Regions from separate parts of the Spirillospora sp. NPDC047418 genome, predicted to be linked through region 3. Evidence: riboswitches for the same ligand, from Rfam matches in the RefSeq annotation. Region 3 holds a riboswitch; each other region holds the start of a gene.
The links. Region 3 has a riboswitch for cobalamin ahead of metE (5-methyltetrahydropteroyltriglutamate--homocysteine S-methyltransferase). Riboswitches for the same ligand answer to the same signal wherever they lie in the genome.

Region 1 (7,688 bases), on a different contig from region 3:
TTCCCGGGCTGATCGGCCGGTACGCGGGACGCGCCGTCGCCGTCCTCGCGAGCGGCGACCCCATGTTCTACGGGATCGGCTCCACCCTCGCGGACCTGGTCGGCGCGCGGCGGCTGCGGGTGCTGCCGCATCCGTCGTCGGTGTCGCTGGCGTGCGCCCGGCTCGGCTGGCCGCTCGACCGGGTCGACGTGGTCAGCATGGTCGGCCGTCCGGCGGAGACGCTGAACGCGGTCGTCGCGCCGGGCCGCCGCGTCCTGGTCCTCGGCGCGGGACGCGAGGCGCCGGCGGTCGTCGCGGCGCTGCTCACCGGGCGCGGCTTCGGCCCCAGCCGGATGACCGTCCTGTGCGACCTGGGCGCGGAGAACGAGACGGCGGCGCCGGGCGTCGCGTCCCACTGGACGGACCCGGCCGCGTCGGCGCTCGCCGTCGTCGCCGTCGAGTGCGTGCCCGGCCCGGACGCGGTGCCGCTGCCCCGCGTCGCCGGGCTCCCCGACGGCAGCTACGAGCACGACGGGCAGATCACCAAGAGCGAGGTCCGGGCGGTGACGCTGTCCCGCCTCGGCCCGCTGCCCGGCGAGCTGCTGTGGGACGTCGGCGCCGGGTCGGGCAGCATCGCGATCGAGTGGGCGCGGGCGCATCCGTCCTGCGCGGCGGTCGCGGTCGAGAGCCGTTCCGACCGGGCCGAGCGGATCGGCCGCAACGCGAAGGCACTCGGCGTGCCCGGCGTCCGCGTCGTGGCGGGCCGCGCTCCGCAGGCGCTGGACGGCCTCCCGCAGCCCGACGCCGTCTTCGTCGGCGGCGGCCTCACCGCCCCCGGCCTGCTGGAACGCTGCTGGGACGCCCTCCAGCCCGGCGGGCGCCTCGTCGCCAACGCCGTCACCCTGGAATCGGAGGCCGCGCTGGCCGGGTTCCGCCGCACTCACGGCGGCGAACTGGTCCGACTCCACGTCGAGCGCGCCGCGCCGCTGGGCGGGTTCACCGGCTGGCGGCCCGCGATGCCCGTCACCGTCTGGGCGGCACGGAAGGAGACATCGTGACCGTGTACTTCGTCGGCGCCGGCCCGGGCGCCGCCGACCTCATCACCGTGCGCGGTCTGCGTGTGCTGGAGTCGGCGCCGGTGTGCCTGTACGCGGGGTCGCTGGTGCCGCGCGAGCTGCTGGACGCGTGCCCGCCCGGCTCCCGCCTCGTCGACACCGCGGACATGACCCTGGACGCGATCGTCGCCGACCTGACCGCCGCGCACCGCGACGGCCTGGACGTCGCGCGGCTGCACTCGGGCGACCCGTCGGTGTTCAGCGCGGTCGCCGAGCAGATGCGGCGGCTCGACGCGGCCGGCGTGCCGTACGAGGTCGTCCCCGGCGTCCCGGCGTTCGCGGCGGCGGCGGCCTCGCTCGGACGGGAGCTGACCGTCCCCGGCGTCGGCCAGACCGTCATCCTGACCCGCACCGCCGTGCGCGCCACCCCGATGCCGGACGGCGAGGACCTCGCCACCCTCGGCGCGAGCGGCGCCACGATGGTGCTGCACCTAGCCGTCCAGCGCATCGACGAGGTGGCGGCCGAACTGGTGCCGCACTACGGCGCGGACTGCCCGGTCGCGGTCGTCGCCCGCGCCAGCCGCCCCGATGAGGTGATCCTGCGCGGCACCCTGTCCGACATCGCGGACCTCGTCCGCGCGGCCGGGATCAAGCGCACGGCCGTGATCGTCGTCGGCCGCGTCCTCACGGCGTCGGCGTTCCCCGACAGCCACCTCTACAGCGCCGGCCGGGACCGGACGTGCGGCGCGTCCTGATCCTCGGCGGGACGGCGGAGGCCCGCGCGCTCGCCGCCCGCCTCACGGTCCGCCACACGGGCGTGCACGTCGTCTCGTCCCTCGCCGGACGCGTCACCGACCCGCGCCTGCCGGTCGGGGAGGTGCACATCGGCGGGTTCGGCGGCGCCGGCGGCCTCGCGGCCTGGCTCCGCGGCAACCGGATCGACCGGCTCGTGGACGCCACGCACCCGTTCGCCGAGCGGATGAGCGCGTCGGCCGCGCACGCCTCGCGGCTGACCGGCGTCCCCCTGCTCGCGCTGCGCCGCCCCGGCTGGGACGCGGAGGACGGTGACGACTGGCGCCGCGTCCGGTCCCTGCCCGAGGCCGCCGGAGCACTGCCGGACGGCGCCCGCGTGTTCCTCACCACCGGCCGCCGCAGCATCCCGGTGTTCGCCGTCCGGACCGGCGCGTGGTTCCTCGCCCGGTCGGTCGACCCGCCGGAGCCGCCCGTCCCGCCCAACGTCGAGGTGCTGCTCGCGCGCGGCCCCTACACCGTGGACGGGGAACGCGCGCTGATCCGCGAGCACTGCCTGGACGTGCTCGTCACCAAGGACAGCGGCGGCGCGATGACCCGCGCGAAGCTCACCGCCGCCCGCGACGCGGGCCTGCCGGTCATCATGGTGGACCGCCCGCCGCATCCGGACGGCGTCCAGGCGACGGACGACGTGGCGGCCGCCGCCGCCTGGGCTCAGGGATAGCGGCGCGGCGTGTAGACGGCGTTCTTGTCGGTCACCCGCGTGGTGGACGACCCCACGATCACGAGGCAGCGCATATCGACCTGCTCCGGATCGAGCTTGCCGAGCGTCGTGACCGTCACCTCCTCCTCGGGACCGCCGACGTCGCGCCCGATGACCACCGGCGTCTCGGGGGAGCGGTGCTTCAGCAGCAGGTCGCGCGCCGCCGGAAGCTGGTGCCTCCGCCGGCTCGACGACGGGTTGTAGAGGGCCAGCACCAGGTCGGCCGCGGCGGCGGCCGCGAGCCGCCGCGCGATCACGTCCCACGGCTTGAGGATGTCCGACAGCGACAGGACGCAGAAGTCGTGCCCGAGCGGCGCCCCGGCCCGCGACGCGACGGCCTGGGCCGCCGTCAGACCCGGCACGACCCGCACCGGGACGTCCGCGAACTCGTCCTCGGCGGCGGCCTCCAGCACGGCCGCCGCCATCGCGAACACGCCCGGGTCGCCGGACGACACGACCGCGACGCGCGCCCCGTCCCGGGCGAGCGCCAGCGCGTGCCGGGCCCGGTCGGCCTCCACCCGGTTCCCGGACGCGTGCCGCCGCTGCCGCGGGTTCGGCGGTACCCGGTCGAGGTAGGGGCCGTACCCGACGAGGTCGGTCGCGGACGCCAGCGCGTCCTGCGCCTCGGGAGTGAGCCACGGCCGCCCGGCGGGCCCGAGCCCGACCACCGACACCCCGCCGGCACCCGCCGGCCGCGACGGGGGAGGCGCCTCGAACGACCGCCCCGCCGGGCTCGTCAGCAGGGCGAGCGACATGTACGGAACGTCGGCCGGATCCACCTCCGCCAGCGGCGCGACCCGCTGCCGGTCGGTGGCGGCCCGCTCCACATACCAGGCGTCGCCCAGCCGTCCCGCGTCCTGGAAAGCCCGCCTGACCTTGGTGAACGTCCGGCCGAGTTTCAGCACGGCCGCCGCGTCGGCGCCGCGCAGCCGCTCGGCCAGCTCGGCGCCGGGCAGCGTGCCGGGCAGCACGGTCAGCGTCTCCTCCCGCTCCACCAGCGGGCGCCCGGCCGCCGCCGACGCCGCGCTCAGCGACGTCACACCCGGCACCACCTCGGTCGGGTAGTGCGGCGCGAGCCGCTTGTGCAGATGCATGTAGGACCCGTAGAACAGCGGGTCGCCCTCGCTCAGCACCACCACGGTCCGGCCCGCGTCGAGATGCGCGGCGAGCCGGGCGGCGCAGTCGGCGTAGAAGTCGTCCAGTGCCCCCTGGTAGCCGCCCGGATGGCCGGTCGTCTCGGTCGTCACCGGGTAGACGAGCTGCTCCTCGACCTGGCCGTCCCGCAGGTACGGCGCGGCGACCGACCGGGCGATGCTGCGCCCGTGCCGCGCGGAGTGGTAGGCGACCACGTCGGCGCCGCCGATCAGCCGCGCCGCCTTCACCGTGACCAGTTCCGGATCGCCGGGCCCGACGCCCACGCCGAACAGCCGTCCCGCCATCATTCCGCCTCACCGGCGATGGCGTTGACCGCCGCCGCCGTCATCGCGCTGCCGCCGCGCCGCCCGCGCACCACCAGGTGGTCGAGACCGCTCGCGGCCAGGGCCTGCTTGGACTCGGCCGCGCCGATGAACCCGACCGGGATCCCGAGCACCGCCGCCGGGCGCCCCGCGCCCTCCGCGACCAGCTCCAGCAGCCGGAACAGCGCGGTCGGCGCGTTGCCGATCGCGACGACCGCGCCGCCGAGGCGGTCGCGCCACAGCTCCAGCGCCGCCGCGCTCCGCGTGGTGCCGAGCCGCGCCGCCAGTCCGGGCACGCCCGGATCGCCCAGCGTGCACACGACCTCGTTGCCGGCGGGCAGCCGCGCCCGCGTGACCCCGGACGCGACCATCCGCGCGTCGCACAGGACCGGCGCGCCGTCCAGCAGCGCCGTCCGCGCCCGCGCCACGACCCCCGGCGACCACCCCAGGTCGCCGGGGAGGTCGGTCATCCCGCACGCGTGGATCATCCGGACGGCGACCCGCGCCACGTCGTCCGGCAGGCCCGACAGGTCGGCCTCCGCACGGATCGTCGCGAACGACCGCCGGTAGATCTCGGCGCCGTCCCGGACATAGTCGATCACCGCTGCTCCTCCGCCATCCTCAGTTCGACCGGGCCGCGGGGCATCCCGCAGCGCCGCTCGCACCCCGCCCAGTGGACGGCTGCCTCCGGGGCGCGCCGCAGCCCGCCGGCCCACCGCCGCGCCTCGCCCTGCACATCTCCGCGCGACTTCGCGCACCCGGGGCTGCCCGTGCACGCCGACACCCCGACCCATGGCGACGCCGGATCGACGGCGAACCCCGCCGCGCCGAGCCGCGCCGCGACCCGTCCGGCCCCGTCCGGGCTCAGGTCGCGCAGCACGGCACTCCGCCACGGCGTCACCCGCACCTCGTCCGCTACGTGGGCGAGCGCCTCCGCCTGCGCTCCGGACAACCGTCCGAGGGGCGGTACGGCCTCCAGCGCGACGAGCCCGTCCCGCTGCTCGATGACCCCGGCGTACGGGCGGCGGGGGCCGGGACGGGCACCGGCCTCTTCGCGATCGGTCCCGAGCCGTTCCGCGACCAGCCGCGCCCCGTCCGGAACCTCCGCGAGCCGCCACGCGTCCTCCCGGACGTCGAGAAACGCCTCCGCCGCCGCGACCATCAGCGGCACCGCGCCATCGCGGAGCGGCAGCCGTGTCCCGGCGAGGTGGAGTCCGGCCGGGGTGCAGGTCAGGTCGGCCTCCATCGCGAGCATGTCGCCGGTGCCGTCGTCGAAGGCGAACAGGAAGCGGCCCGGCAGCCCCGCCAGCCGGGGACGCGCGCACAGCGCCCGGTCGAGGGCCGTGACCAGCGGATCCGTCGCCAGAGCGCCGTGCTCGCCGCGGCCGCCGAGCGGGGACGCGACGATGTTGCGGACCCGCTCGTGGGACGGCGACGGCAGCAGCCCGGCCGTTCCCAGCCGCTCCGCGAGCGCCGCCGGATCGCGGACGCCGCGCAGCTGGAGATTGCCCCGGGAGGTGAGCTCGATCACGTCCCGGCCCAGCTCCCGGGCGGCGGCGCCGAGCACCCGGAGTTGCGCGGACGAGACCGCGCCGCCCGGCACGCGGACGCGCGCCAGCGGCCCGTCGGCGGCGTCGTGGGTGCGCAGCGCGCCGGGGCAGGCGTCGGCACGGAGTCTGGCATTCGGCACGGGGAGGATGTTAACCACACTTTGCGGGCGGCCCGCGCTGCCGTACTGTTCTCCCCAGGCGATGGCAATGGGAGGAAGCCGGTGCGAATCCGGCGCGGTCCCGCCACTGTGACCGGGGAGCGAACCCCGCTTGAGGCCACTGTCCGCACGGACGGGAAGGCCGGGGCGAGCATCGATCCGGGAGCCAGGAGACTCCTGCCGTCGTGACACCCGCGACCGGGGCGAGGACCCCAGGGGAGGAACGGCCGTGTCCGCTGGCACCGTCCTGCTGCTGTCGACGTCCGACACCGATCTGCTGAGCGCCCGTGCGTCCGGCGCCGCCTACCGGCTCGGCAACCCGGCCCGGCTCACCGTGCACGACCTGCCGGACCTCGTCGAGGGCACCGACCTCGTCGTCGTCCGGCTGCTCGGCGGGCGCCGGGCCTGGGAGGACGGGCTCGACGCGCTGCTCGCCGGGCCCCGCCCGGTGGTCGTCCTCGGCGGCGAGCAGGCCCCCGACGCCGAGCTGATGGAGCTGTCCCGGCTCGGCGGCGGCGTCGCCGGCGGCGTGTGCGCCGAAGCGCACGCCTACCTCGCGCACGGCGGCCCCGGCAACCTCGCCGAGCTGCACGCGTTCCTGTCCGACACCGTGCTGCTCACCGGGCGCGGGTTCGCGCCGCCGGCCGCCGCACCGACGTGGGGACGGCTCGAACGCGAACCCCGTACCGCCGAGGGCCCGGTCATCGGCGTGCTGTACTACCGCGCCCACCACGTGGCCGGGAACACCGCGTTCGTGGAGGCGCTGTGCACGGCCGTCGAGGACGCCGGCGGGCAGGCCGTGCCCGTCTTCTGCTCGTCCCTGCGCGCCGCCGAACCCGAACTGCTCGACACGCTCCGCCGGGCGGACGCGCTGGTCGTGACCGTGCTCGCGGCGGGTGGGACGCGGCCCGCGACGGCCGGGGCGGGCGGTGACGACGAGGCGTGGGACGTGGGCGCCCTCGCCGCGCTGGACGTCCCGATCCTGCAGGGCCTGTGCCTCACCACGAGCCGCGCCGCCTGGGCGGCGAGCGACGACGGGCTGTCCCCGCTGGACGCCGCGTCGCAGGTCGCGATCCCCGAGTTCGACGGCCGCGTCATCACCGTCCCGTTCTCGTTCAAGGAGATCGACGAGGACGGCCTCACCGTCTACCGGGCCGACCCCGAGCGCGCCGCGCGGGTCGCCGGGATCGCCGTCCGGCACGGCCGGCTGCGCCACACCCCGGTCGCCGGGCGCCGCGTCGTGGTGATGCTGTCGGCGTATCCGACGAAGCACTCCCGCGTCGGCAACGCCGTCGGCCTCGACACCCCGGCGAGCACCGTCCGGCTGCTGGCCCGCCTCGCGGCGGAGGGCTACGACCTCGGCGAGGGCTTCCCCGGCGTCCGCGAGCAGGACGGCGACGCGCTCGTCCACGCGCTGATCGCGGCCGGCGGCCAGGACGAGGACTGGCTCACCGAGGAGCAGCTCGCCGGCAACCCGGTCCGGATCTCCGCCGCGTCCTACGAACGCTGGTACCGCACGCTCCCCGAGGAGCTGCGCGGGGAGATGGAGCTGCACTGGGGCCCGCCGCCGGGGCAGCTGTTCGTCCAGGACGGCGACATCGTCCTCGCCGCGCTCCGCGCCGGGAACGTCGTCGTGATGGTGCAGCCGCCGCGCGGCTTCGGGCAGAACCCCATCGCGATCTACCACGACCCCGATCTGCCGCCCAGCCACCACTACCTGGCCGCGTACCGGTGGCTGTCGGACGAGTTCGGCGCGCACGCCATCGTGCACGTCGGCAAGCACGGCAACCTGGAGTGGCTGCCCGGCAAGGCGGCGGGCATGTCGGCGTCGTGCGGCACCGACGCCGCGCTCGGCGACGTCCCGCTGATCTACCCGTTCCTCGTCAACGACCCGGGGGAGGGGACGCAGGCCAAGCGCCGCGCGCACGCCGTCCTCGTCGACCACATGGTGCCGCCGATGGCGCGCGCGGAGACCT
Region 2 (7,688 bases), on a different contig from region 3:
TCCAGGACGGGGACGACGCCCGTCGTGTCGATGACCTTTTCGGCGCCGCCGGAGGTCAGGTCGCGGAGGGCCTCGGTGGCGTCCGGGCCGCCCGCGATGGGGTGGGCGCCCAGTTTCTCCGCCAGGTCGAGCTTGTCCGGGACGAGGTCGATCGCGTAGATCGTGGCTGCACCGGCGGCCTTGGCGGCCAGGACGGCGGCGAGGCCGACGCCGCCCAGGCCGAAGACGGCGACGGTGTCGCCGGGGGTCACGGCCGCGCTGTAGAGGGCGGCGCCCGCGCCGGTGAGGACGGCGCAGCCGAACAGCGCCGCGATGTCGAACGGGAGGTCGCGGTCGATCTTCACGGCGGAGCGGGACGAGACGACGGTGTACTCGGAGAACGCCGAAACGCCCAGGTGGTGGTTGGGGCGGGTGCCGCCAGGGGCGACAAAGCGCTTGCCGCCGCCGAGGAGGGTGCCCGCGCCGTTGGCCGCCGCGCCGGGTCCGCAGAGGGCGGGGCGCCCGCCGACGCAGCGTTCGCAGTGGCCGCAGGCCGGAACGAACGCGAGGACGACGTGGTCGCCGGGGGCGAACTCGGTTCCCGGTCCGGTTTCGACCACTTCGCCGGCGGCCTCGTGACCGAGCGCCATCGGGAGCGGACGCGGGCGGGACCCGTTGACCACGGACAGGTCGGAGTGGCACAGCCCGGCCGCGCCGATGCGGATCAGGAGTTCGCCGGGGCCGGGCGGGTCGAGCCGCAGGTCGGCGATCTCCAGCGGGCGGGACGCGGCGTACGGGGCGGGTCGTCCCGACTCGACGAGGACGGCGGCGCGGGTCTCGGTCATGGGGTGAGCAGCTTCTCCATCTCGGTGCGGACGGCGCCCGCGATCTCGACCGGGCGGCGGGTGTGCCGGTCGACGAAGACGTGCACGAAGTGGCCCTCGGCGATGAGCGCCCCGTCGGAGGCCCGGAACATCCCGACCTCCCAGCGGACGCTGGAGCGGCCGAGCCTGCCGATGCGGAGACCGACCTTGATCGCGTCCGGGAACGACACCTCGGCCTTGTACTCGCAGTGCGACTCGACGCACAGCCCGATGGCGGCGGACGACGCGGGGTCGAAGCCGGCCGTCCGGATCATCCACTCGTTGATGACGGTGTCCATGAGCGAGTAGTGGACGACGTTGTTGACGTGCCCGTAGACGTCGTTGTCCTTCCACCGGGTCGGGACGTTCTCCCAGTGCTGGTACTCGCCGGTCATGAAGGGCAGCCTAGGGTCGTCCCGGGCCGTGCCGATACATCGGCCCGGTATGACGGTGACCACGCAAAACGACGTCCGGGCGTGCGAGGGCGCCTGCCCAACGGCGATCAGCGGTCGAGTGCTTCGACCAGTGCGAGCCCGGCGTCGGCGCACTCGTCGTCCTGCTCCGGCATGCCTCCGCTGACGGCGATCGCGCCGACGGCGGCGTCGCCGCGCCGGATCAGCCGGGAGCCCGCGCCCGCCACGACGGGTGTTCCCGCCACGCGGTCCAGTTGCGCGAAGAGTGCGGGCCACGCCTGCTCCAGACGCACCAGTTCGCTGCCGTCCCGGTGGAACAGCGCGACGCTGGACGCCTTCGCCGGGGCGATCCGAGCCGACAGCGGAGGCGCGCCGTCCATGCGGTCGAGGACCTGCAGGTGCCCGCCGCCGTCGACGATCGCGACGGTGACCCGCGCACCGAGCCCGGTGGCGTGCTCGCGTACGCGGACACTGACGGCCCGGGCTTCGTCCAACGTGAGTGACATCAGTCATCACCGTCCAATTTCCTTGGTCGAACCAACCTTGGTGCGACCAAGGTATCCTAGATTCGTGGGGTCGACCAAGGAATTGGCTAGACTTCGCGCATGGAGATGGAAGAGTCGCCGACCCGCCTGCGCGGCAAGCCGAGCTGGCTGATCAGCAAGGCTTCGGCGCGGGCGCATCGTCTCATCGGAGAGGCGATGACCGCTGCGGGCGGGCGCGCCTACCACTTCGCGATCCTCGCCGCGCTGGAGGAGTTCGGCCCCGACAGCCAGGTGCGGATCGGCCAACGGTGCGGAATCGACCAGAGCGACATGCACGCCATGCTCAATGAGCTGACGACGCAGGGCCACGTCGCGCGGGCCTCGGACCCCAGCGACCGGCGCCGCAACCTGATCACCCTGACCCCGGCGGGACGGCGACGGCTGGAAGAACTCGACAGGGCGCTCTCCAAGGTTCAGGACGACCTGTTGAACGCCCTGTCGGCCGACGAGCGCGACCGCCTCACCGCGCTGCTCACCCACGTCCTCGCTCTGACATGAGACGCGGAGGGCCCGCCCTCGGCGAGGGCGGGCCCTGGGGCGCGGGGGTCAGTGGCGGCGGCCACCGCCCCGGAATCGGGCGAGCAGGCCGCGCACCTTGGCCTGCGTGCGGGGGTCGCGGGCGTAGCGTTCGGCCTTCGCCCGCATCTTGCGGCCCTGCGGGCCCTTCGCGTACCTCATGATCCGGTTGACGACGGACGGCATTTCGTCCTCCTCGGCCTAGGTCCTCGTTCAACGAGCGCCCGGCCGAAGAAGTTCAGGTCGAAGAAGTGTCGAAGGAGTTCAGAACGCCTCGTCGAGGGCGACGGTCCCCTCGACGCCGATCTGGTACGCCGAGACCCGCCGCTCGAAGAAGTTGGACAGCTCCTGGACGTCCTGCAGCTCCATGAACGCGAACGGGTTCGCGGTGCCGTAGCGGGCGGGAAGGCCCAGCCGGACGAGCCGCTGGTCCGCCACGTACTCGAGGTAGGCGCGCATGTCGCCGGCGCTCATGCCGGGCAGCCCGTCGCCGCACAGGTCGCGGGCGAACGCCAGTTCCGCCTGGACGGCCTCCTCCAGCATCGTGGTGACCTGGGACGTCAGCTCGGCGTCGAACAGCTCCGGTTCCTCGGCCCGCACGGTGTCCACCACGGAGAACGCGAACTCCATGTGCATCGACTCGTCCCGGAAGACCCAGTTCGTCCCGGACGCGAGGCCGTTCAGCAGGCCGCGCGACCGCAGCCAGTACACGTACGCGAAGGCGCCGTAGAAGAACAGCCCCTCGATGCAGGCCGCGAAGCAGATGAGGTTGAGCAGGAACGTCCGGCGGTCGTCGGCGCTCCGGAGCTCGTCCAGGGCGCCGAGCGAGTCGATCCAGCGGAAGCAGAACTCCGCCTTCGCCCGGATGGACGGGATGTGCTCGATCGCCGCGAACGCCCGTGCGCGCTCGTCCTGATCGGGCAGGTAGGTGTCCAGGAGGGTGAGATAGAACTGTACGTGGACGGCCTCCTCATATAGCTGCCGGGACAGGTAGAGCCGGGCCTCCGGGGCGTTCACGTGCTTGTAGAGGTTCAGCACCAGGTTGTTCGCGACGATCGAGTCGCCGGTGGCGAAGAACGCGACGAGCCGGTTCACGAGGTGCAGTTCGGCGGGCGTGAGCCGCTCCAGGTCGGCGAGGTCGGACGCGAGGTCCACCTCCTCGACCGTCCACGTGTTGCGGATCGCGGCGCGGTACCGCTCGTAGAAGTCGGGGTAGCGCATGGGCCGCAGGGTCAGGTCCATGCCGGCGTCGAGCAGCATGCCGCGTCCTTCCGTTCGCGCGTTCACTGGCAGGCCTCGCAGGTCTCGGGGTTCTCAAGGGAGCACACGGCCGCCACCGAACCGGTGGACGCGACCGTCGTCTGCGCGATGCGCGTCGCCGGGCGGGAACGCAGGTAGTAGGTCGTCTTGAGGCCCGCGCGCCACGCATACGCGTACATCGAGGAGAGCTTGCCGATGGTCGGCGTCTCCATGAACAGGTTCAGCGACTGGGACTGGTCGATGTAGGGGGTGCGGGCGGCGGCGAGGTCGATGAGCGCCTTCTGCGGCAGTTCCCAGGCCGTCCGGTAGAGGGTGCGCATCTCGTCCGGCAGGCCGACGAGGCCCTGGACGGAGCCGTTCGCCTTCTTGACCGCCTCCCGGACGGCCGGCGTCCACAGCCCGAGCGACTTCAGGTCCTCGACCAGGTAGCCGTTGATCTGCAGGAACTCGCCGGACAGCGTCTCGCGCTTGAACAGGTTGGACACCTGCGGCTCGATGCACTCGAAGCAGCCCGCGATGGACGCGATCGTCGCGGTCGGCGCGATCGCGATCAGCAGCGAGTTGCGCAGGCCGGTCTCGGCCACCCGTGCGCGGAGCGCCTCCCAGTCGGCGGGACGGGTCGGCGACGCGTCCGGGAAGTGGTCGACGTGGAGCCGGCCGCGAGCCGTGCGCGTCCTGCCGTAGGCGGGCAGCGGGCCCTGCGCGGCGGCGAGATCGGCGGACGCGCCATAGGCGGCCAGCGCGATCTCCTCGGCGATGCGTGTCGACAGCGTGTGGGCCTCGTCCGAGTCGAACGGAAGACGCAGCGTGAAGAAGACGTCCGCCAGACCCATCACGCCCAGGCCGACCGGTCGCCACTTACGGTTGGCCTTCTCCGCCTCAGGCGTGGGGTAGAAGCCCTTGTCGATGGTGCGGTCCAAGAACCGGACGGCGGTGCGGACAGTCGAACGAAGCCGCTCCCAGTCGACCCCGGCCGGCGTGACGTGTGCGGCCAGATTCACCGATCCGAGGTTGCAGACGGCCGCTTCGCCGTCGCTCGTCACCTCAAGGATCTCCGTGCACAGGTTCGACAGGTGGACGGTCTGGCCGGGCTCGGCGGTCTGGTTGCAGGCGCGGTTGGCGGCGTCCTTGAACGTCATCCACCCGTTGCCCGTTTCGGCGAGGGTGCGCATCATCCGCCCGTACAGCTTGCGCGCCGGGACCTGCCGGACGTACCGGCCGTCCCGCTCCGCCGCCCGGTACGCCTCGTCGAACGCCTCGCCCCACAGGTCCGCCAGCTCGGGGACCTCCTTCGGGTCGAACAGCGACCAGGTCGCGTCGTCCTCGACGCGGCGCATGAACTCGTCCGGGATCCAGTTGGCGAGGTTGAGGTTGTGGGTGCGGCGCGCGTCCTCGCCCGTGTTGTCGCGCAGTTCGAGGAACTCCTCGACGTCGGCGTGCCACGGCTCCAGGTACACGCAGGCCGCGCCCTTGCGGCGACCGCCCTGGTTGACGGCGGCGACGGACGCGTCCAGCGTGCGCAGCCACGGGACGATGCCGTTCGAATGCCCGTTGGTGCCGCGGATCAGCGACCCCCGCGACCGGACCTTCGTCCACGAGATCCCGATGCCGCCCGCGTACTTGCTGAGCCGCGCAACCTGCCCGTACCGGTCGTAGATCGACTCCAGCTCGTCGCGCGGCGAGTCGAGCAGGAAGCAGGACGACAGCTGCGGGCGGCGCGCCGCCGCGTTGAACAGCGTCGGTGAGCTGGGCAGATAGCGCAGCGTGCTGAGCAGCCCGTACAGCTCCGCCGCCTCCCGCACGGTGTCGGCCAGCCCGCACGCCACGCGCAGCAGGAAGTGCTGCGGGCGTTCCAGGACGAGCCGCGAACGCGGATGCTTCAGCAGATACCGGTCGTAGAGGGTGCGCAGCCCGAAGTACTCGAACCGGTCGTCGGCGGAGTCGTCGACCAGCGCGTCGAGGGCGGCGGCGTTCGCGGCGACGAACGCGGCCGGGTCGTCCGCCAGCAGTCCTGCGCGGTGCGCGGCGGCGACCGACTCGGCGAACGTCACCACTCCGGCGGACGCCGCCTCGTCCCTGATCCGGGCGCCGAGCAGCCGCGCGGCGACCTTGGAGTAGCCGGGTTCGGCGGGCACCAGGGCGGCGGCCTCGCCGATCGCGAGGTCGCGCAGCGCCGCCGTGTCCAGCCCGTCCCCGGAGCGGACGGCGGCCAGCACCCGTCCCGGCTCGACGTCCGGTACGCCGTCGCAGGCGGCCTCGACCTCCGCGCCGATCCCCCGCCACGACGCCGCCGGCGGCGCCACCAGAGCCTGTGTCACGTGCCTCTCCCCTCGCAAGCCGCCTCGCGGAGACATGCGAACGGGGCGCGACGGCACGCCGCGTTCCGCCCTCCGGCCCACCCGCGAGACCTGGACGTATCGCGCTGGCAGGTCTTCGGACTCGCGGGCGTCGCCTCCTCGCCGGAGGCGGCCTACTGACCGTCGCTTCCCAGGCCCGCGATGGACCCAGTGCTCGATGACGGCGGCCGTTCCCACTCACCGCTGCGGGGCAGTCCCGGATTCCCACCGGGTTCCCTCTTACGTCGCCCCCGCCGCGAACGGCGGGGGCGAACCAGCACGGGATTGAACCCTACATCTAGTTCGCGATCTTTGTGCAACCCCAAGATGTTGGGTGTGTCGGCGCGGTCGCCGGAGTTGCAGCGGGTCGGCTGCGGGGTCGGCGGGGGTGGTGGCACGATGGTCCCGTCATGTCCGAACGCCCCCGCGATCCCCTGTTCCGGACCGCCCGCGCCGCGGTCTTCGCGACCGTGTGCGTCGCGCTGGCCGTCCTCGGGCACGTCCTCGCAGGTGGCGCCGCGGTGCCGCTGTGGGCGGGGACGGCGGGGCTCGGCGCGGTCCTCGGCGTGACGCTGATGCTGGCGGGCCACGAACGCTCCCTCGCCACGATTTTGGGCGGGCTCCTCGGCGGGCAGTTCGCGCTGCACACGCTGTTCACCGGCGCGGCGCCGCACCCCGCACCGGTCACGCCCGCGATGTCCGCGATGCCCGCGATGGCGGACCACACGCCCGCCATGCACGCCGCCATGTCGGCCGGCGCGAACACCTTGGCGGCACCGGCCCCGCACGACGCCAACGGCCTGGTCATGACGCTCGCGCACTGCGTGGCCGCGCTGGTCGCCGCGTGGTGGCTGCGGCGCGGCGAGCGGGCCGCGTGGGCGATGGCGCGCCGGGTCGCCGCCGCGACCGACCGTCCCGTCCGGGCGCTGCTGGCCCTGCTGACCGTCGAGCCGGCCGCGTCCCCGCGTCCCGTCCCGGCGGCTCCGGCGGCGGACGAGGCACCGTCCGTCGGCCGGGTGCTGCGGCACCAGGTGGTCGAGCGGGGTCCCCCACCGCGTTCGAGGGCGCTCGCACACCTCTGCTGAGGCGGGCGCCGTACGTCACCGGACGCCGATCCGCGGCGCATCCGGCGCTTCTTCCGTACGACTCGAACGGACCTTTCCTCATGCCCTTCCTCACGCATGCCCGGCGCGCCGGCGCCCTCGCGTCCCTCGCCGCCCTGGCCGTGGTCGGCGCGGCGACGGCCGCGTCCGCGCACGTCACCGCCAACCCGAAGACCGCCGAGCAGGGCTCCTACGCCAAGGTGTCCTTCCGGGTGCCGAACGAGCGCGACAACGCCTCCACCACCAAGGTCGTGGTGCACCTGCCGGTCGACCACCCGCTGGCGTCGGTGTCCGTCCGCCCGACCCCCGGCTGGACGGTGAAGGCCGAGAAGTCCAAGCTGCCGAAGCCGATCAAGGCGCACGGCGGCGAGCTGACCGAGGCCGTCACCACGATCACCTGGACGGGCGGCAAGATCGAGCCGGGCCAGTTCCAGGAGTTCGACGTCTCCATGGGCCCGCTGCCGACCGACACCGACCAGATCATGTTCAAGGCCGACCAGACGTACTCGGGCGGAGAGGTCGTCAAGTGGGAGGAGGAGCCGGCCGAGGGCGCCGCCGAACCGGAGCACCCGGCGCCGACCCTCAAGCTCACCCCGAAGGACGCCGCGCCCACGGCCGGCCTCACCGCCGAGCAGCAGCCCGCCGCCAAGAGCACGGCGTCGTCCAGTGACGG
Region 3 (7,688 bases):
CGAGCGCCAGAACGCGACCGTTTCCAGCACGCGCCGACGGCGCTCGGGGTCAAGGATCTCGTCGACCCCGTCCACGAGGACCACCCAGGGGACGCCGGGCAGCGGCTCGTCCTCGAACAGGTCCGCCAGCCGCCGATCCGCCAGGCGCGCACCCAGTGCCGCCGTGACTCCGTCGGCGAGGGCCTCGGGCAGCGGGCAGTCCGCGGCCAGCGCCCCGGCCGGGACCAGGACCGGCACGCCCGGCGCGCCCGCGCCGTCCAGCCAGCGGCCCGCGCTCGTCTCCGCCAGGTGGCGCAGCAGGCTCGACTTGCCGGTGCCGGGCCCGCCGACCACGAACACGCACCGCCGGTCGCCTTCGAGCAGGAGGTCGGCGTGAACGGGCCGGGCCTCGGCCGCCAGCTCGTCGCCGTCCCCCTTCGCCTCCTGCCCCCGGATCAGCGGGCTCGCCTGCTGGCGCAGGTAGACCGAGCCGAGTTGCGGCGTGTTGGCGAGCGCGAGCCGGTACGGATGCTCGCGCGCCGTCAGCTGCGCGGCTTCGAGGTAGCCGCGCAGCCGGGGGCTCGGGTGGCACCAGCGCCCCGCCGCCAATTGCCTTTCGTCCAGCAGCCGGAACCATGGCAGGCGGTCGGGTGTCGGCACCGACGGCGGCTTCAGATCCGGGACGGCCTCGAAAATGCGCGCCGCTCCGATGAGCCGGGCGCCCGGAGGGCCGCCGGGCGGGGCGTCGGCACGGCGCAGAACCCCGCACACTCCGCCCGTGCGCCAATTGAGCACGGGGCCGCCACTGAAACCTTCGGTGGCCCGTCCCTCGGTCACCCTGAGCAGCTCAACCCCTTCGGCATTCACCGAGGGGCCGTCATAGACGGAACGGATGACATCGCCTTGCCGGTAGGCGCCGTCCGGATGCCCATAGGCCCACAGTTCGTCGCCCGGCTCCATTTGCTCCGCCAGGCATGCCACGGGATGGTCGAGTTCTCCGACCACCTTCAGCAAGGCCAGGTCGTGCTCTTCCAGAAATCCCGACTGGGTGACGGCGAGCTTGAATTCGCGGTGGCCCCACTGCCCGACCACCTGCTCCGGGGGTTCCACTCCCGGCGCGGTGACGACATGCGCGCAGGTCAGCACCTGTCCGGGCGCGACGAAGAAGCCGGTACCGATTCTGTCCCCGGCCGACACCATGACCGTCGCGGCGCGCAGTGCCTCGGCCAGCGCCGCCCGGCCCCCGTTCATGGGCTCGGCTGCCCCCACTCCATCGTGACCTTCAGCGTGGACTTCGCGGACGCCTTGCCGAGCACCGCCACGAGTTTCCCGGTCTCCATGGCGACCTCGCACCCGAACTCGACCGCGAACCGGGTCGCGCCGCTCGCGCTCAGCGACGTCCCGAGCTGCTCGCTGAACTGCCTGATCGCCGCGATCACCTCGGTCATGTCCGGTTTCGTGGCGGCGATGTCCCGCTCTTCGCCGAAGCCTCCGCCGCTGCCGGGGTGCAGTTCCGACGCCTCGATGTAGAGCGTCGCCCCGCCCATGTCCACCGGCACACGATTGGACGTGTCCTCCATACGGCCTCCCCGTTTCGTCCCCTCAGTCTGCCAGTGGCGAAACGCCGCCGAAAGTGCCGAATACCAGGTCGGCGGACGCGGGTACCGGCCCCCGCGCCGGGCGCCTCGACACGGGCGTCAGACGATGCGGGCGCAGAGGACGCCCCTGCGGAAGTCCGTCCACCGCCACGAGCCTTCCGGGCACCTGCTCTCGTAGTAGCCGGTGAACTGGAGGATGTAGGTGAATTTCTTGGGCACGCGCTCCGAGTCGCAGCTCCACGAGGTCATCAGGCCGTGGCCGTTGATGGCCGGCATGCCCTTCTTGCTGCCCTTCCTGCCCAGGAAGCACTCGCCCTTCCGGAACTGCCGCCGCAGGCAGAGGTAGATCGTTTCCCCGCCGTGCGAGGGCGACCGCCACGAGGATTCACCGTCGAGCGCCTCGGAGTCGCACGCGCTGCTCGACTTCTTCACGCCGATCACCCGCACGTAGGCGTCGCTCCGGTCGCAGGACACCGCGCGCGGCATGTCCTCGCTCCACTCGTTGGTGTCGTAGGGGTCCTTGTAGGCGTCCAGGCAGTCGTTGACCGAGATGTCGTCGAACGCCTCCCAGGTCGGGTCCGGGGTCGGGGACAGGCTCCGCGTCGGCCGCCGGGTGCTCCCCTCGTCGCCGGTCAGTCCGGACGTCCGGCTGGAGGACGGCGTCGGGGACGAGGTGGCGCCCGCATTGTGCGACGTGCCCGGCTTGCCGTTGACAGAGAAGGCGATCAGCAAGGCGATCAGCAGGACGCCGATGATCCCGGCGACGATCCCGCCGGCCGGCTTCGCCGGCGCCTTGGGTTGGGGAGGCCGCCCCTGCGCCTGCGCCTGCGGTCGGGGCTGGGGCTGCGGCTGCGGCTGCGGTTGTGGCTGTGGGCGGGGCGGTTTCGGCGGCCGATCTGCCGGGGGCCGATCCGCCAGGGGCCGTTCGTCCGTGTCGGGCTGCTGCGCGAGTTGCTCGGTCTCCGCCACGCGGGTGGCGATCATCGTGCTGTACGTCTCCGGCAGCGGCATGCCGCCGTCCGCGGCCAGCGCGGAGAGGCGCTCCAGGAACTCGCCGGTCGGGGGACGGTCGTCCGCGTCCTTCTCCAGCCCCGCCGCGATCAGTTCCAGCAGTGCCGCCGGGACGCCCGTCAGGTCCGGGTCCTCGTGCCGGACGCGGTAGCCGAGCGCGTCGGGCGGCCCCTCGCCGAACGGGTGGCGGCCGGTCGCCGCGAAGGTCAGTACGGCGGCCAGGCAGAACACGTCGCTGGCCGGTCCGATGTCGCGGCCGACGTACTGCTCGGGCGACATGTACCCGGGCGTGCCCACGACCGTCATGCTCTGGGAGGTGGCGTCCATCGCGCGGGCGATGCCGAAGTCGATGATCCGGGGCCCGTCCGCGGCGAGCATCACGTTCCCCGGCTTGAGGTCCCGGTGGATGACGTTCTGGTCGTGGACGGCCTGCAGCCCTTCGGCGAGCCCGGCGCCGAGCGCGGCCACCGAGCCCTCGGGCAGCGGGCCGTTCTCGTCGACGGCGTCCTGCAGCGTCGGCCCCGCGATGTACTCCGTGACCAGCCACGGCGGGTCGGCGTCGGTGTCGGCGTCCACGACCTGCGCCGTGTAGAAGCCGCCGATGCGGCGCGCCGCCGCGACCTCCTTCGCGAACCGGCGCCGGAACGAGGCGTTGTCGGCGAAGTGCGGGTGGACGATCTTGACCGCGACCAGCCGCCGTCCCCGCGAGCGCCCGAGGTAGACCCGGCCCATCCCGCCCGCCCCGAGCCGCGCCAGCAGCCGGTACGGCCCGACCCGCGCCGGATCGCCGTCCCCGAGCCCCTTGAGTCCTGCGCCGGACATCCCACCTCGCCTCACGCCTGCCGAACACAGCTGTCTATCTGAGGGCAAGCGTAACCAGAACGATCACCCCGGTCTGCGTCCTCGGACGCACTCGCACCCGCCCGCCTTCGCCGTCCCGTACCCGGACTTCGTCTATTGGGACATGGCGTTCACGATGGCGCCGCCCGTTCCGGCGGCCAGGAAACGGCGGACGACGGACGGCGAGTCACACAAAGCACCGGCGGCGGCGTCCCCGGAAAACAGAAAAGGCAAGGAGGTTTATGCACTCCTTGCCACTTCTAACTTATAGCACGCAGGGGGGCTTGCGGCAAGACCCGGGGGGTGGCGCAGAATCGTGGGCCGACGCAAGAACCTGCGGAAACGGGGGGTTTCCTTGATCGACGAGATCGATGTGATCGTTGCCGGTGGCGGGCCGACCGGCCTGATGCTGGCGGCCGAACTGCGGCTGCACGGCGTGCGGGTCGTCGTGCTGGAGAAGGACGCGGAACCGACGAGAATTGTCCGCTCACTCGGCCTGCATGTGCGCAGTATCGAGATCATGGACCAGCGCGGATTGCTGGACCGCTTCCTCGCGCACGGCACGAAGTACCCGCTCCGCGGCCATTTCGCCGCCATCGACAAGCCGCAGCCCGAACGGCTCGACACCGCGCATCCCTACATCCTCGGCATCCCGCAGCCCGTCACCGACCGGCTGCTGGCCGAGCGCGCCGCCGAGGTCGGCGCCGAGGTCCGGCGCGGCCGCGAACTGGTCGGGCTGAGCCAGGACGAGGACAGGGTGACCGCCGACCTCGCCGACGGCACCCGGCTGCGCGCCCGCTACCTCGTCGGCTGCGACGGAGGCCGCAGCACGGTGCGCAGGCTGCTCGGCGTCGGCTTCCCCGGCGAGCCGCCGACGACCGAGTGGCTGACCGGCGAGATGCAGGCCACCGAGGACCCGGCGAAGATCGCCGCGATCGTCGCGGACGTCCGCGAGACCCATCGCACGTTCGGCGTCGGTCCCGTCGGCGACGGGGTCTACCGCGCCGTCGTGCTCGCCGGGGACGTGTCCGAGGACCGCACCGCTCCGCCCACGCTCGACGAGGTCAGGCGGCGGCTGCGGGTATTCGCGGGCACCGACTTCGGCGTCCACTCGCCGCGCTGGCTGTCCCGGTTCGGCGACGCCACCCGGCTCGCCGAGCGCTACCGGGCCGGACGGGTGCTGCTCGCCGGCGACGCGGCGCACGTCCACCCGCCGCTGGGCGGGCAGGGGCTCAACCTCGGCGTCCAGGACGCGTTCAACCTCGGCTGGAAACTCGCCGCCGCGGTCGGCGGCCGGGCCCCGGAGGCGCTGCTCGACACTTACGAGACCGAGCGGCGACCGGTGGCCGCCGACGTGCTGAACAACACCCGCGCGCAGGCCGAGCTGCTGTCCTTGGAGCCGGGCCCGCAGGTGGTGCGCGCCCTGCTGGCGGAGCTGATGGACTTCGAGGAGGTGACCCGGTACCTGATCGAGAAGACCACGGCGATCGGCGTCCGCTACGACTTCGGCGAGGGCCACGCCCTGCTCGGGCGGCGGCTCCGGGACGTCCGGCTGAAGCGCGGCCGCCTCTACGGGCTGATGCACAGGGGCCGCGGGCTGCTGCTCGACCAGACCGGCCGGCTCTCCGTCGCCGGATGGGCCGACCGCGTCGACCACGTCGCCGACATCTCCGACGTCGGCGAGGAACTCGACGCTCCCGCCGTCCTGCTGCGCCCGGACGGCCACGTGGCCTGGGCCGGCGAAGACCAGGCCGACCTGCTCGAACACCTGCCGCGATGGTTCGGCGCGCCCGCCACCTGACAGCGCGGTAGGAGCGTGCGGGCGGTGCGGCGGTAGACTCCGGAACGCGGATGGTTCGCTCGTTTCGAGCGTCGTAAGAGGGAACCCGGTGCGAGTCCGGGACTGCCCCGCAGCGGTGAGCGGGAACGACCGCCGTCAGACGCACTGGGCCCACCGGCCTGGGAAGCGACGGCCAGTAGGACGCCTCCTCCACGGAGGCGATGCCCGCGAGTCCGAAGACCTGCCTCCGCCCGCGCGCCGCCCGGTGCGCGGTGGTCCGCGGCCTCGTGGGACGGCCGGCGACGCGGTTCCGCCGCGCCGTGCCGCCCGCCCCCAGGGCCGCCCGTGGCACAGCGAGGGAAGCCGCCATGAACACCACGATCCTCGGATACCCCCGAATCGGGGCACGCCGGGAGTTGAAGTTCGCCACCGAGGACTACTGGGCGGGACGCGTCGACGCCGACCCGTCCAGGACGTCGGCCGACGCGCTCGCGCGGACCGGGGCCGAACTGCGCGCCCAGGTCTGGACGGGCCTGCGGGACGCCGGAGTCGACGCGATCCCGTCGAACACCTTCTCCTTCTACGACCAGATGCTCGACACGAGCGTGCTGGTCGACGCCGTCCCGGAGCGCTACCGGCCGTTGACGGGCCTCGACCGGTACTTCGCCATGGCCCGCGGTGTCCAGGACGTGCCGCCGCTGGAGATGACCAAGTGGTTCGACACCAACTACCACTACATCGTCCCCGAACTGGGGCCCGACACCAGGTTCCGGCTCGCGGACGGGGCCGCCGCCAAGCCGCTGGCCGAGTACCGGGAGGCGAGGGGGCTCGGCATCGAGACGCGTCCCGTGCTCATCGGCCCGCTCACCTACCTGCTGCTCGCCAAGCCCGCGGTGGACGGGTTCCGGACGCTCGACCTGCTCGACGGGCTCGTCGACGTCTACGCCGAGATCCTGGAGCGGCTCGCCGGGTCGGGCGCGCAGTGGGTGCAGCTGGACGAGCCCGTGCTCGTCGCCGACCGCACCGAGGAGGAGATCGACGCGCTCGCCCGCGCCTACGCGCGACTCGGGCAGCTGTCCAGCAGGCCCCGGCTGATGGTCGCCACGTACTTCGGCACGATCGGCGCGGACGCGTTGCGCGTGCTGGCCCGGAGCCGGGTCGAGGCGGTGGGGCTCGACCTCGTCGCCGGGCCCGGCAACGTGGAGGTGCTCGCGTCGGTCGGCGGCCTGCCGCGCAAGACGCTCGTCGCCGGGGTCGTCGACGGCCGGAACGTGTGGCGCACCGACACCCGGAAGGCGCTGTCCGCCTGCGCGTCCGTGCTGGGGCTCGTCGATCAGATCGTGGTCGGGACGTCCTGCTCGCTGATGCACGTTCCGCTCGACCTCGACGCGGAGACGGCGCTCGACCCGGACGTCCGCGGACGGCTCGCGTTCGCCCGGCAGAAGGTCGCCGAGGTCGTCGCGCTCGGACGGGCGCTCAGCGACGACGTCCCGATCCCGGCGGGCACGCCGCTTCCCGAGGCGGGCGTCGACCGGGCCGTCCGGGAGCGGCTCGGCGGCATCGGCGACACCCGGCGCGGCGACCGCAACGCCCGGTTCGCCGCGCAGCGGGACGCGCTCGGCCTGCCCGACCTCGCGACCACCACGATCGGCTCGTTCCCGCAGACCCCCGAGATCCGCCGGGCCCGCGCCGACCGCAGGGCCGGACGTCTCACCGAGGCCGGCTACACCGCCGCGATGAAGGACGAGATCGCCCGCGTCATCGCGCTCCAGGAGGACCTCGGCCTGGACGTCCTCGTGCACGGCGAACCCGAGCGCAACGACATGGTGCAGTACTTCGCCGAGCAGCTCGACGGGTACGCGGCGACCGAGCACGGATGGGTGCAGTCGTACGGGTCGCGTTACGTGCGCCCGCCGATCCTGCACAGCGACGTCGCGCGGCCCCGTCCGATGACGGTCGACTGGGCCGTGTACGCGCAGTCCCTCACGGCCAAGCCGGTCAAGGGGATGCTCACCGGGCCGGTCACGATGCTGGCCTGGTCGTTCGTGCGCGACGACCAGCCGCTCGCCGACACGGCCCGCCAGGTCGCGCTCGCGCTCCGGGACGAGATCGCCGACCTGGAGGCCGCCGGCATCCGCGTCATCCAGGTGGACGAGCCGGCGCTGCGCGAACTCCTGCCGCTGCGGGGCGCGGACCGTCCCGCCTACCTCGACTGGGCGGTCGGCGCGTTCCGGCTGGCGACGTCCGGTGTCGCGGACACCACGCAGATCCACACCCACATGTGCTACTCGGAGTTCGGCGAGATCATCGGCGCGATCGGGGCGCTGGACGCCGACGTCACCAGCGTGGAGGCGGCCCGCTCGCACATGGAACTGGTCGGCGACCTGCGCGCCGCCGGGTACGCGAACGGGATCGGGCCGGGCGTGTACGACATCCACTCGCCGCGCGTCCCCGCCGCCGCGGAGATGGAGGACAACCTG

Region 1: linked by a shared signal. The riboswitch ahead of cobN (cobaltochelatase subunit CobN) and the one ahead of metE (5-methyltetrahydropteroyltriglutamate--homocysteine S-methyltransferase) in region 3 are both predicted to bind cobalamin.
Region 2: linked by a shared signal. The riboswitch ahead of ABZ806_RS43990 (ribonucleoside-diphosphate reductase subunit alpha) and the one ahead of metE (5-methyltetrahydropteroyltriglutamate--homocysteine S-methyltransferase) in region 3 are both predicted to bind cobalamin.

The regions. Positions count from the first base shown of each region.
Region 1 is NZ_JBEYTW010000018.1:35,745-43,432, forward strand. It holds gene cbiE (precorrin-6y C5,15-methyltransferase (decarboxylating) subunit CbiE) at 1-1,037, shown strand, start outside; gene cobM (precorrin-4 C(11)-methyltransferase) at 1,034-1,789, shown strand; gene ABZ806_RS14245 (cobalt-precorrin-6A reductase) at 1,774-2,508, shown strand; gene ABZ806_RS14250 (precorrin-2 C(20)-methyltransferase) at 2,499-3,986, opposite strand; gene ABZ806_RS14255 (precorrin-8X methylmutase) at 3,986-4,606, opposite strand; gene ABZ806_RS14260 (ferredoxin-like domain-containing protein) at 4,603-5,694, opposite strand; cobalamin riboswitch at 5,766-5,889, shown strand; gene cobN (cobaltochelatase subunit CobN) at 5,942-7,688, shown strand, end outside.
Region 2 is NZ_JBEYTW010000163.1:2,077-9,764, forward strand. It holds gene ABZ806_RS43960 (zinc-dependent alcohol dehydrogenase family protein) at 1-824, opposite strand, end outside; gene ABZ806_RS43965 (acyl-CoA thioesterase) at 821-1,237, opposite strand; gene ABZ806_RS43970 (GlcG/HbpS family heme-binding protein) at 1,345-1,761, opposite strand; gene ABZ806_RS43975 (MarR family winged helix-turn-helix transcriptional regulator) at 1,861-2,298, shown strand; gene ABZ806_RS43980 (hypothetical protein) at 2,347-2,502, opposite strand; gene ABZ806_RS43985 (ribonucleotide-diphosphate reductase subunit beta) at 2,581-3,576, opposite strand; gene ABZ806_RS43990 (ribonucleoside-diphosphate reductase subunit alpha) at 3,600-5,894, opposite strand; cobalamin riboswitch at 5,984-6,206, opposite strand; gene ABZ806_RS43995 (hypothetical protein) at 6,323-6,997, shown strand; gene ABZ806_RS44000 (YcnI family copper-binding membrane protein) at 7,078-7,688, shown strand, end outside.
Region 3 is NZ_JBEYTW010000148.1:215-7,902, reverse strand. It holds gene ABZ806_RS43110 (trypsin-like peptidase domain-containing protein) at 1-1,230, opposite strand, end outside; gene ABZ806_RS43105 (CU044_2847 family protein) at 1,227-1,559, opposite strand; gene ABZ806_RS43100 (serine/threonine-protein kinase) at 1,677-3,410, opposite strand; gene rox (rifampin monooxygenase) at 3,784-5,229, shown strand; cobalamin riboswitch at 5,263-5,471, shown strand; gene metE (5-methyltetrahydropteroyltriglutamate--homocysteine S-methyltransferase) at 5,577-7,688, shown strand, end outside.